3 regions of the Shewanella sp. FDAARGOS_354 genome follow, and region 2 is predicted to be linked to each of the others. Evidence: predicted binding sites of a transcription regulator. Region 2 holds the regulator's gene; each other region holds the start of a gene.

Region 1 (3,286 bases), 690 kb from region 2:
TTGTTGCATACGCTCCGCAAGACCTGGCTCGATATTGGGGCCATCGCCACCCGTTGCTTGCATTGATTGATGCAACATCTGTTCCAACTCTGGCGCCAAAGTTATGACAGGGATTTCGAGTTCAGGGCCAGAGATCTCTTGAACGATCATGCGCTTCAATGCGATACGCACCGCCGCTGTTAACACTTCAGTATCGTTACTCTTAGTGCCGTATTCTAACAAAGTTTGCACTATGGTACGCAAGTCTCTGACAGAAACTCCTTCATTTAATAGGTTTTGCATCACTTTTACGACATTTCCGAGCGGCATCACATCAGGAATAAAGCCATCCACCAACTTAGGCGAGTGTTTAGCAAGCATATCCATCAGTTGTTGCACTTCTTCGTAGCCTAAAAGTTTTGCTGCATTATTCGTCAATATTTGGCTGATATGAGTTGCCACTACCGTCGCGGCATCCACTACCGTATACCCTAAGGTTTGGGCATGTTCACGCAGTTCAGGGGCAATCCACACGGCTTCGAGACCAAAGGCAGGATCACGGGTCTCAATACCATCTAACTTACCGTACACTTGTCCCGGATTAATGGCGAGCTCGCAGTCATGGCGAATATCCGCCTCACCCACAACAACACCCATAAGAGAAATACGATAGGCATTAGGCGAAAGGTCTAAATTGTCACGTATGTGAACCGCAGGAACCAAGAATCCCAATTCTTGCGAAAGCTTTTTACGTACACCTTTGATCCGGCTGAGTAATTCTCCACCTTGACCTTTATCGACTAAGGGGATTAAACGGTAACCCACTTCAAGACCGATAGTGTCAACATGATGCACATCGTCCCAGCTAAGTTCCTTAGGCTCTCTTTCGGCTCTTTCCGTTGGGCCCGTTTTGACTTGTTCGAGGGCTTTGGCACGTTTAGCCTCATTACGTTTAAATATAAAATAAGCCGCACATCCCGTTAAAACGGCGAAACTTAAAAACGCCATGTGCGGCATTCCAGGCACAATCCCCATAACGAACAATACGCCAGCAGCAATCCCTAGCGATTTATGACTGTCAAACATCTGACTCATCAACATCTGACCCATATCGCCAGATTCATTTTGGCGAGTTACCATCAATGCCGCAGCAATTGACAGTAATAAGCCTGGGATTTGGGCGACTAACCCGTCACCTATTGTTAAGAGGGTATAAATTTCAACCGCTTGAGAGAATGTCAAACCATGCTGAACAATCCCGATAATAAAACCACCGAGAATGTTGATCACTAAAATCATGATACCAGCGATAGCATCGCCCTTAACGAACTTAGACGCACCGTCCATTGCGCCATAGAAGTCAGCTTCGCGGGTGACTTCAGCCCGTCTGGTTCTGGCTTGATCTTGATTAATAATGCCCGCATTTAAGTCAGCATCAATTGCCATTTGCTTACCGGGCATCGCATCTAAGGTAAAGCGAGCACTCACCTCAGCAATCCGGCCAGCACCTTTGGTAACAACAGCAAAGTTGATAATAATCAGAATGATAAATACAACTAGACCAACGGCATAGTTACCACCAATCACTACGGAGCCAAAGGCCTCAATCACCTTACCCGCCGCATCACCACCGTTGTGACCTTCGAGTAATACCACACGGGTCGATGCCACGTTAAGTGCAAGTCGAAGCAGTGTCGCAACTAATAAAACGGTTGGAAAGGCAGCAAAGTCTAAAGGTCTATCGGTGTAAATCGCGACCAAAAGCACAATCAAGGCTAAAGCAATGTTAAAGGAAAATAAGATGTCGAGTAGAAACGGGGGAATTGGCAGTACAATCATCGCCAATGCTGCAAGCACTAGTGCTGGCGTACCTATGCCCTTAAAAGAGCTTAGCTTCAACTGTTTTACTTGGCCTAGGGAGGCTTTAACATCCATTCACAGATACCTAAACTTTGACGTATAACAGCCTAAAAGCAAAAAGCACGCCAACAACTAACAATCAGGTAGTGAAGCTAATATGTAGCTAGCTAACTTTACGTTAGAGCACTATTGACTCGTTACTAGGACTTGTTGAGATTTCAAGATTACATTTTGTTCATTCTGGGGCGAAACGAAGAAAGATGTGTGGTTGTTCTACTCAAATGACGAGCAGCTTTTATGACAGAAAGTAAGAGTAAGGGCTTACAAGACGATTCCTGATGGCTGCATTTGGCTGGCTTTTCTGCCGCGTTATCGTCCGTTTATGTAGAATAACTACACGGCACGGACTTTGCCTTGCATAAAAGCCAGCCAAACTGCTGCAAAAATAACCATGAAACGTCAACACGCCCTAGTACTTCAGATCTTCAGGAATAGGTTGATTAACGGGGATAGGGATAGGTTTGCGGCCACGCCCTTTTTGATACTGCCTTAACTGGAATACATAAGCGAGTACCTGTGCTACCGCGGTAAATAGGCCTTCGGGGACTTGTTGATCAAGTTTAGTGGTATGGTAAATCGCCCGCGCAAGTGGTGGTGCAGTAACGATGGCTATATTATGCGCCCTTGCTACCTCACGAATTTTAAAGGCAACCTCATCGACACCCTTAGCAATCACAAACGGTGCTGCAGAGCGCTTAACATCATATTTTATCGCCACTGCATAGTGCTCAGGGTTCACCACAATCACATCCGCATTGGGAACTTCGGCCATCATGCGCCGCTGCGCTAATTCACGCTGCATTTGGCGGACTCGCCCTTTGACCTCAGGTTTACCCTCGGTATCTTTATACTCGTCTTTGACCTCCTGCTTAGTCATTTTCAGCTGTTTATTATGGTTCCAGATCTGAAATGGCACATCGATCACTACAATGAATAATACGGAAGAGCAAAGTAGGATAAACATCCATACCAGTAAATCTAAAGCGTGGTAGACATTCCCAGGAAGATGATCGGCAGAAAGGAGTAAAATATCATTAAAATAATGATTTAGAAGAAAATATGCCGCCAACGCGACAACAGAAAACTTAGCAATGCCCTTCGTTAATTCAACCAAGGCTTGCACACCAAACATCCGTTTAAAACCCGCAATCGGGCTCATTTTGCTGGCTTTAGGCATCATGGCTTGGGTAGAAAAATTCATTCCACCAAGGGACACGTTTCCGATAAATGCCACCACCACAATCAGCAGCATAATCTTAAGCAACGGCCAACCTATTTCGCCGCCGACAACGCCCCAGACATTAAACATTTGATTAGTATCAAAAATTGCAGCTCTATCCATGGTAAACACACGTTCAAACACATTGGAAAGTGCTTTTGCAATACC
Region 2 (3,286 bases):
TCGTTACTGCCTTTGAGCTGTTCAAGCAAACTGCCAATCAAAGGCAAAGGCAAATTATCGACACAATAGTAGCCGAGATCTTCAAGCACTCTAAGTGCGACCGATTTGCCTGAGCCTGAACGCCCTGACACTATGACCAGTTTCATCCAATGATTACCTGATAGAGTTCCGTTTCATCATGCGTCTTGCGCAATTGTTTTAATATTTGCTTGTCACTGAGCTTTTCAGCCATGCATGACAAGGTACTTAGGTGCTGCTGACATTGGTCGGCAGGCACGAGTAGTGCAAATAAAATATCGACGGGTTGTTTATCGATAGCATCAAAGGCTATCGGCTCCTCACATTTTATCAATATCGCTATGGGTTGTGTTATATCGGTTAATCGACCATGTGGAATGGCGATACCGTTACCTATACCTGTGCTACCCATCTTTTCGCGCGCCACGAGGCTTTCGAAGATCTCTTGAGATGAGAGGGTGGGGTACTGGGCAGCGGCTAAGTCGCTGATGAGTTCCAGTACCTTTTTCTTACTGCCCGGAGTGGCGCAGGTTGTGCACTCCGGCCGCAGTATGGTACGAAGTTCCATTGCTAGTGTTTTGTTAACTTCTCTTTGTGTTTAATAACCTGACGATCAAGTTTATCAATCAGGACGTCTATGGCAGCATACATATCTGCATGCTCTGAAGTCGCGAAGACTTCACCACCGGTGAGGTTGATTCTCGCTTCGGCAATCTGTTGCATTTTCTCAACATTGAGCACAACGTGCACATTATTGATCTGTTCGAAATGACGTTCAAGTTTTGAAAACTTTTCCTCAACATATGCCCGTAACGATTCAGTAATCTCGATATGGTGTCCACTTAGGTTTATTTGCATAGAAACGTCCTCCGATACTCACAATAGGCTATAAACTTTTACGCTGATTGGAAGGGGGAATAAGCATCGCTTCTCGGTACTTCGCAATGGTTCTGCGCGCAACGTTAATTCCCTGTTCTGCCAGAAGTTGAGCCATCTTGCTGTCGCTTAATGGTTTTTTCTGGTTTTCCGCTGCAACCAGTTTCTTAATGAAAGCTCTGATTGCTGTGGATGAGCACTCACCGCCATCATCCGTCCCGACGTGGCTTGAGAAGAAATATTTTAGTTCAAAAAGTCCTTTTGGGGTATGCATGTATTTTTGAGTCGTCACCCGTGAAATGGTGGACTCATGCATCTCTACCGCCTCGGCGATATCGTTTAGGACCATAGGTTTCATGGCTTCTTCGCCATATTCGAAGAAACCCTGTTGATATTGCACTATACAGTTTGCCACCTTGAGCAGTGTTTCGTTACGGCTTTCAAGGCTTTTAATAAACCACTTGGCTTCTTGCAGATGGCCACGAATAAATTGGCTATCAGCTTGATTTTTTGAACTTCGGGCCATTGCTGCATATTGCTGATTTACGTTGATTTTTGGCATGCAGTCAGGGTTTAATTCGACCACCCAACGGCCGTTTTTCTTCGACACCGATACATCGGGGATCACATATTCTTCATCGACAGGGGTGATGAGTAAACCGGGACGAGGGTTCAAGGTTTGGATCAGCGCAATACTGTCCCTTAACTCGTCCTCTTTCAGTTTGGTCTTACGCATTAACAGCCTAAAGTCGCGAGCGGCGATCAGATCTAAATGATCTTTGATCAACATGCGGGCGTTTTCGATGTGAGGGGTATCAGGCGAAAAATGAGATAGCTGGATCAGTAAACATTCGCTTAAATCCCTTGCCGCGACACCAACAGGGTCGAAGTGTTGAATACGCTTGAGCACGGCTTCGACTTCGTCGAGTTCAATCTCGGGATTGCCCATGGCTTCGAGGATATCTTCAGTGCTTTGAGTGAGATAACCTTGATCGTCAATGGCATCAATAATCGCGGTGGCAATGGCTAAATCGGTTTCAGAGAAGGGTGTGAGGTTTTTTTGCCATTCTAAATGTTCGTACAACCCCTCGCTAGTTTCCCCTTGGAAGGGCATGTCATCTTCACGGCTGGCGCCAGAACCTGAGTTTGGCGATGCGGTAAAGACTTCATCCCAAGTGGTATCCATGGGTAACTCTTCGGGCAGAGATTCTTTGGTCAGCGACTCGGCAATGTCCACGGTGGAATTATCTTGTTCCTGTGGCTGGGCAGTCGTTTCGCTAAAGTCGGTATCGGCGATATCTTGCTTACGTTCGCTAGGCGCGTCAAATTGCTCCTCTTCCAGCTCGAGAAGAGGATTAGAATCTAAGGCTTGCTGGATTTCTTGTTGCAGTTCCAATGACGACAGTTGCAGCAGGCGAATGGCCTGCTGAAGTTGTGGCGTCATGGTTAACTGTTGACCCAGTTTGAGCTGGAGTGACGCTTTCATGTTACCGCTGATCCCTAGGTTATTATTGTGAGTTTAGGTCGCTTGATATCATATGGATGGAGCCTAGCGCTCTCAAATTCAAGGCTTATTAGCTTTGTTTTAGTAACTATAGCCTGAATTGTTCACCTAAGTACACAGCCCTAACTTGCTGATTGTCTAAGATCTCTGCGGGTGTGCCCTCGGCAATAAGATTACCGTGACTCACAATGTAAGCATGTTCACAGACGTCTAAGGTCTCGCGCACATTGTGGTCAGTGATCAGTACACCAAGGCCTCGGCTCTTAAGCTGCTCGATAATTTTCTTGATATCGATAACGGAGATCGGATCAACGCCCGCAAAGGGCTCATCAAGCAGAATAAACTTGGGGTTGGCCGCTAAGGCGCGGGCAATTTCGACGCGTCGACGTTCACCGCCCGATAAGGACATGCCTTGGCTGTCACGAATATGGGTGATATGGAACTCTTCTAGCAGTTGCTCTAGTGCTTCTTCGCGCTGGTCACTATTGAGCTCTTTACGGGTTTGCAGTACCGCCATGATGTTGTCGTGTACGGTTAATTTACGAAAGATACTCGCTTCCTGTGGTAGGTAACCAATACCTTTGCGGGCACGCAGATGCATAGGATCGGCGGTTAAATCATCATCGTCGATAAAGATATGGCCTTTATCGCTTTTAACTAAGCCCACGACCATGTAAAAGGTGGTGGTTTTGCCCGCGCCGTTAGGGCCGAGTAGGCCGACGACTTGACCCGTTTTGACCGTCAGGCTGACATCTTTGACAACCTGACGACTCTTATAACTCTTGGCGAGATTCTGTGCTTTTAAGGTGATTTGGGTCATTTAGAATCCTGTTTTTTCACAGGTTTATCTGTTGGTGTATTTTTGAGTTCTTCCTGATAATTATCAGG
Region 3 (3,286 bases), 550 kb from region 2:
CCTATCTCACAGTAATCATCGCCCTTTTTAAACTGCCACATGCTGTGCTCATGCCACTCACCTTGATACACTAAGCAGTTATGGTCGACTAATTGCTCTGGACGCGAAGGTTCGCCATGCTTAGCAATATAATCGGGTGAGGCAACGAGTAGGAACTGACACTTCATCAAAGGTCGCGCCACCATACCAAGGGGAAGCTGCTCAGACATAGTTAACAGTAAGTCTAAACCTTCACTGACCACATCCACCTTATGATCAAGCAAACTGACTTGCAGTTCGAGCTCAGGGTGTTTTGCCATAAAGGATGGCAGTGCGGGAATGATATGCATAGCGCCAAAGGACTGAGAAATACCCACCTTTAACACGCCGCGGGTCGCATCGTTTAAATTATGCACGCTAGCAATCGCCTGCTCAGCATCGCGGAGTAACTCTTCACCTTGCAGATATAACAAATGCCCAGCTTCAGTCAAACTTAAGCTGCGAGTAGTACGCTGGATCAGTTGAACACCGAGTCTATGCTCGAGATCGGCTACCTGCGTACTAACCTTAGATTTAGAGATCCCAAGCCTTCTTGCGGCCGCACTGAAACTTCCGGCTCTGGCCACATGAGTAAAAATCGCAATAGGTTCTAACAGTTCTAACATGGAAAGTCGCCTTAAGCAGTTTCGACAGTGATTTAAACTTTCGGAATAACGCAGGAATGCAGCATTCCATAACGCCTTAATATCTCACAGCAAATGGGTTCGTTGTAGAGATTTAAACCGAAAAAGTCAGCTAAAGTAGAGTGTTTTATCTGACTGAGTTGCCAGCTTTTCATTATATTTTAAGAGTATACCAAACATTAGTCTGAAGAATGTAACATTCCACACTAAATAGCCGCAAGCATTGGGATTAATATCAAGGTGCTTGGTAACAATTCCCCAATAAAAAGCCCCAAACACAAAGGTGCTGAGGCATTGATCATTTATACTGCTTTATTCATTTTGCCAGCTAGGCAAACGTTCTAGCATAAAAACCTGTTTATTCCCTTAGATATCTTCTGCGATATCTACTCACGCAATTCGTGGTGAGTGTTTTGCGTCAACACGTAAGGTGCTAACTCAGGCACTTCTTTACGCAGTTGATTTTCAAGCACTAGCAGGTTTTCAAAACGGTCACATAAACGGTCGGCTTTCGCTTCAATCCCCTTGGATTGGGATTCAATTTGCTGCTCAATATCATCGCCTAATCTATCCATTTTTTGTGAAAATGCCTCCATCTTAGCATCGAAGGACTCACCATCGCCGGCAAGAATTTGGCCACCGATATTCATTATCAGGGTGCCAATGGAGTTTTGCACGATTTGCTCTATTTCCTGTTCAAACTCATCGTTAAAAGTGTTTTGCATCGACTCTTCGGTCGCACCAAGGTAAAAACTATCGCCCTGCTTGTAGGCTACGGCATCGACACGCTTCTGCACACCTGCCATCATTTCATCAAACTTAGCGCCAGCGGCATCGCCCATCAATGGCGTTAACGCCATACTCACAGCTTGAGAGGCCAGTGCAACCGCTTCATTGACTAATTCAATCACCTCAGGTACCTGAGTTAACACCTCATCGGCATATTGGCTAACTAGCTTCTTCTGCTTATCAGTTAAGGTTACCTGCTTGCCTTCAACGTATAACTTGTCAACCTCGATACGATACTTCTCGGCGCCCTTCTCGCTCATCACTAATTTTTTAGGTTCGACTCTCACATCATAATTAAGGGAAACCTCACAGCGCTCATCAATTTGCGGCTCGGTTTTCGCTTGTGCTGATTGCAAGCCAGAAGCACCTAAAATAACGCCCGATAATGCCACTCCAGTTAATAGCGTATTTATTTTCATTGTGGTTCATCCTTTAATCTGAGTAATTCGACTAAGCTAACATGCTAAAAGACAAATAGCAGAAGATGTGCCAACTTTTTAACAATATGATTAGTATGGAGTTATAAAAATTAGCACCGATAGATGATTAGTGATTTTCACCAATATTTAGCCTAAGGGGGCTAATAAAAGAGGTAAATCAGAAGATTGAACGTCCGAGACGCTGGCTGAGATGCTCAAGCATCGCCGTCCCCGCAAGGGAGTTACCTTGGTTATCTAATTCGGGTGACCAAACGCAGACCGAGAGCTCCCCAGGGATCACCGCAATAATGCCGCCACCGACACCACTTTTGCCAGGCATTCCGACACGATAGGCAAACTCACCAGCGCCATCGTACAAGCCAGAGGTTGCTAACAGGGCATTTAACTGCCGAGTCTGCACTTGCGAAATAAGCTCAGTGCCATCTAAGGTTTTACCGCGATTAGCTAAATACAGCATCGCCCGCGATAGATCGGCGCAGTTCATTTTTAAGGCGCAGTAATGAAAATAAGTGCGCAGCACTGTATCGACATCACCTTGAAAATTGCCGAAGGATTTCATCAGATAGGCGATGGCCGCATTGCGAGCACTGTGCTGATATTCAGAATCCGCCACTTGCTTATCGAAACAAACTTTATCGTTTTGACTCAGCGCCCTGACCAATTCCAACATCCGATGCTTAGGTGCCCCTAAACGGCTCTGTAATAAGTCAGCGATGACTAATGCGCCAGCATTAATAAAGGGATTGCGAGGTTTACCCCGCTCGAGTTCGACTTGGACTAATGAATTGAAGGAGTGTCCCGAGGGTTCTTTGCCGACGCGGCTCCAAATTTCTGTTTCTTCATATAAAGTTAGCGCTAAGGTTAAGCTGAAAACTTTAGAAATACTTTGAATTGAAAATGGCTCAAGGTAATCGCCTGCGCCTATGGTTTCACCGTCAATAGTGGTCACGGCAATGCCCAATTTGCCAGCATCAACATTGGCGAGCGCAGGAATATAATTAGCAACCTTTCCTTGGCCGAGCAAGGGTCGAACTTTGTCGACCACTTCCTCTAATAACGCCTGTTCTGGCATTAACTCCACCAGATATCGTACAGTTCGCTAACTTCGAGTTGAGTCACTTTTTGACCCGCCCAGAATGCCTTAACAGCAGCGATATCTTCCTCGGTGCACTTGCCGATAGTTTGGGTCGCAATAATACCTTCCCATTCGATATGACCACCGCCATGGAAGCCTAGCTTACGGGCTTCAATCACCTCATCAATAAACTTATCGACAGTTGCATCAATTTCAGCTTCAGAGACTGATGCATCGAACGTCCAAGTGATGTCAAAACCTAACTCTTGGAATTCATCGACGCGCATTTTCTTACGTAAACGACGGCTACGATTCGTTGC

The links. Region 2 encodes sigma-54, which starts transcription at its own class of promoters, with help from an activator protein. Its sites were predicted from a motif close to GTTGGCACGNNNNTNGNNT; they were not measured.
Region 1: the regulator sigma-54 is predicted to act here: its motif matches at 1,951-1,969, upstream of flhA (flagellar biosynthesis protein FlhA).
Region 3: the regulator sigma-54 is predicted to act here: its motif matches at 1,927-1,945, upstream of CEQ32_RS22330 (YggN family protein).

The regions. Positions count from the first base shown of each region.
Region 1 covers NZ_CP022089.2:60,281-63,566, reverse strand. The annotation lists gene flhA (flagellar biosynthesis protein FlhA) at 1-1,914, opposite strand, end outside; gene flhB (flagellar biosynthesis protein FlhB) at 2,309-3,286, opposite strand, start outside.
Region 2 covers NZ_CP022089.2:4,406,597-4,409,882, forward strand. The annotation lists gene rapZ (RNase adapter RapZ) at 1-146, opposite strand, end outside; gene ptsN (PTS IIA-like nitrogen regulatory protein PtsN) at 143-586, opposite strand; gene hpf (ribosome hibernation promoting factor) at 589-876, opposite strand; gene CEQ32_RS19830 (RNA polymerase factor sigma-54) at 905-2,380, opposite strand; gene lptB (LPS export ABC transporter ATP-binding protein) at 2,487-3,218, opposite strand; gene lptA (lipopolysaccharide transport periplasmic protein LptA) at 3,215-3,286, opposite strand, start outside.
Region 3 covers NZ_CP022089.2:4,961,181-4,964,466, reverse strand. The annotation lists gene CEQ32_RS22335 (LysR family transcriptional regulator) at 1-644, opposite strand, end outside; gene CEQ32_RS22330 (YggN family protein) at 1,049-1,870, opposite strand; gene glsB (glutaminase B) at 2,049-2,963, opposite strand; gene CEQ32_RS22320 (YggL family protein) at 2,963-3,286, opposite strand, start outside.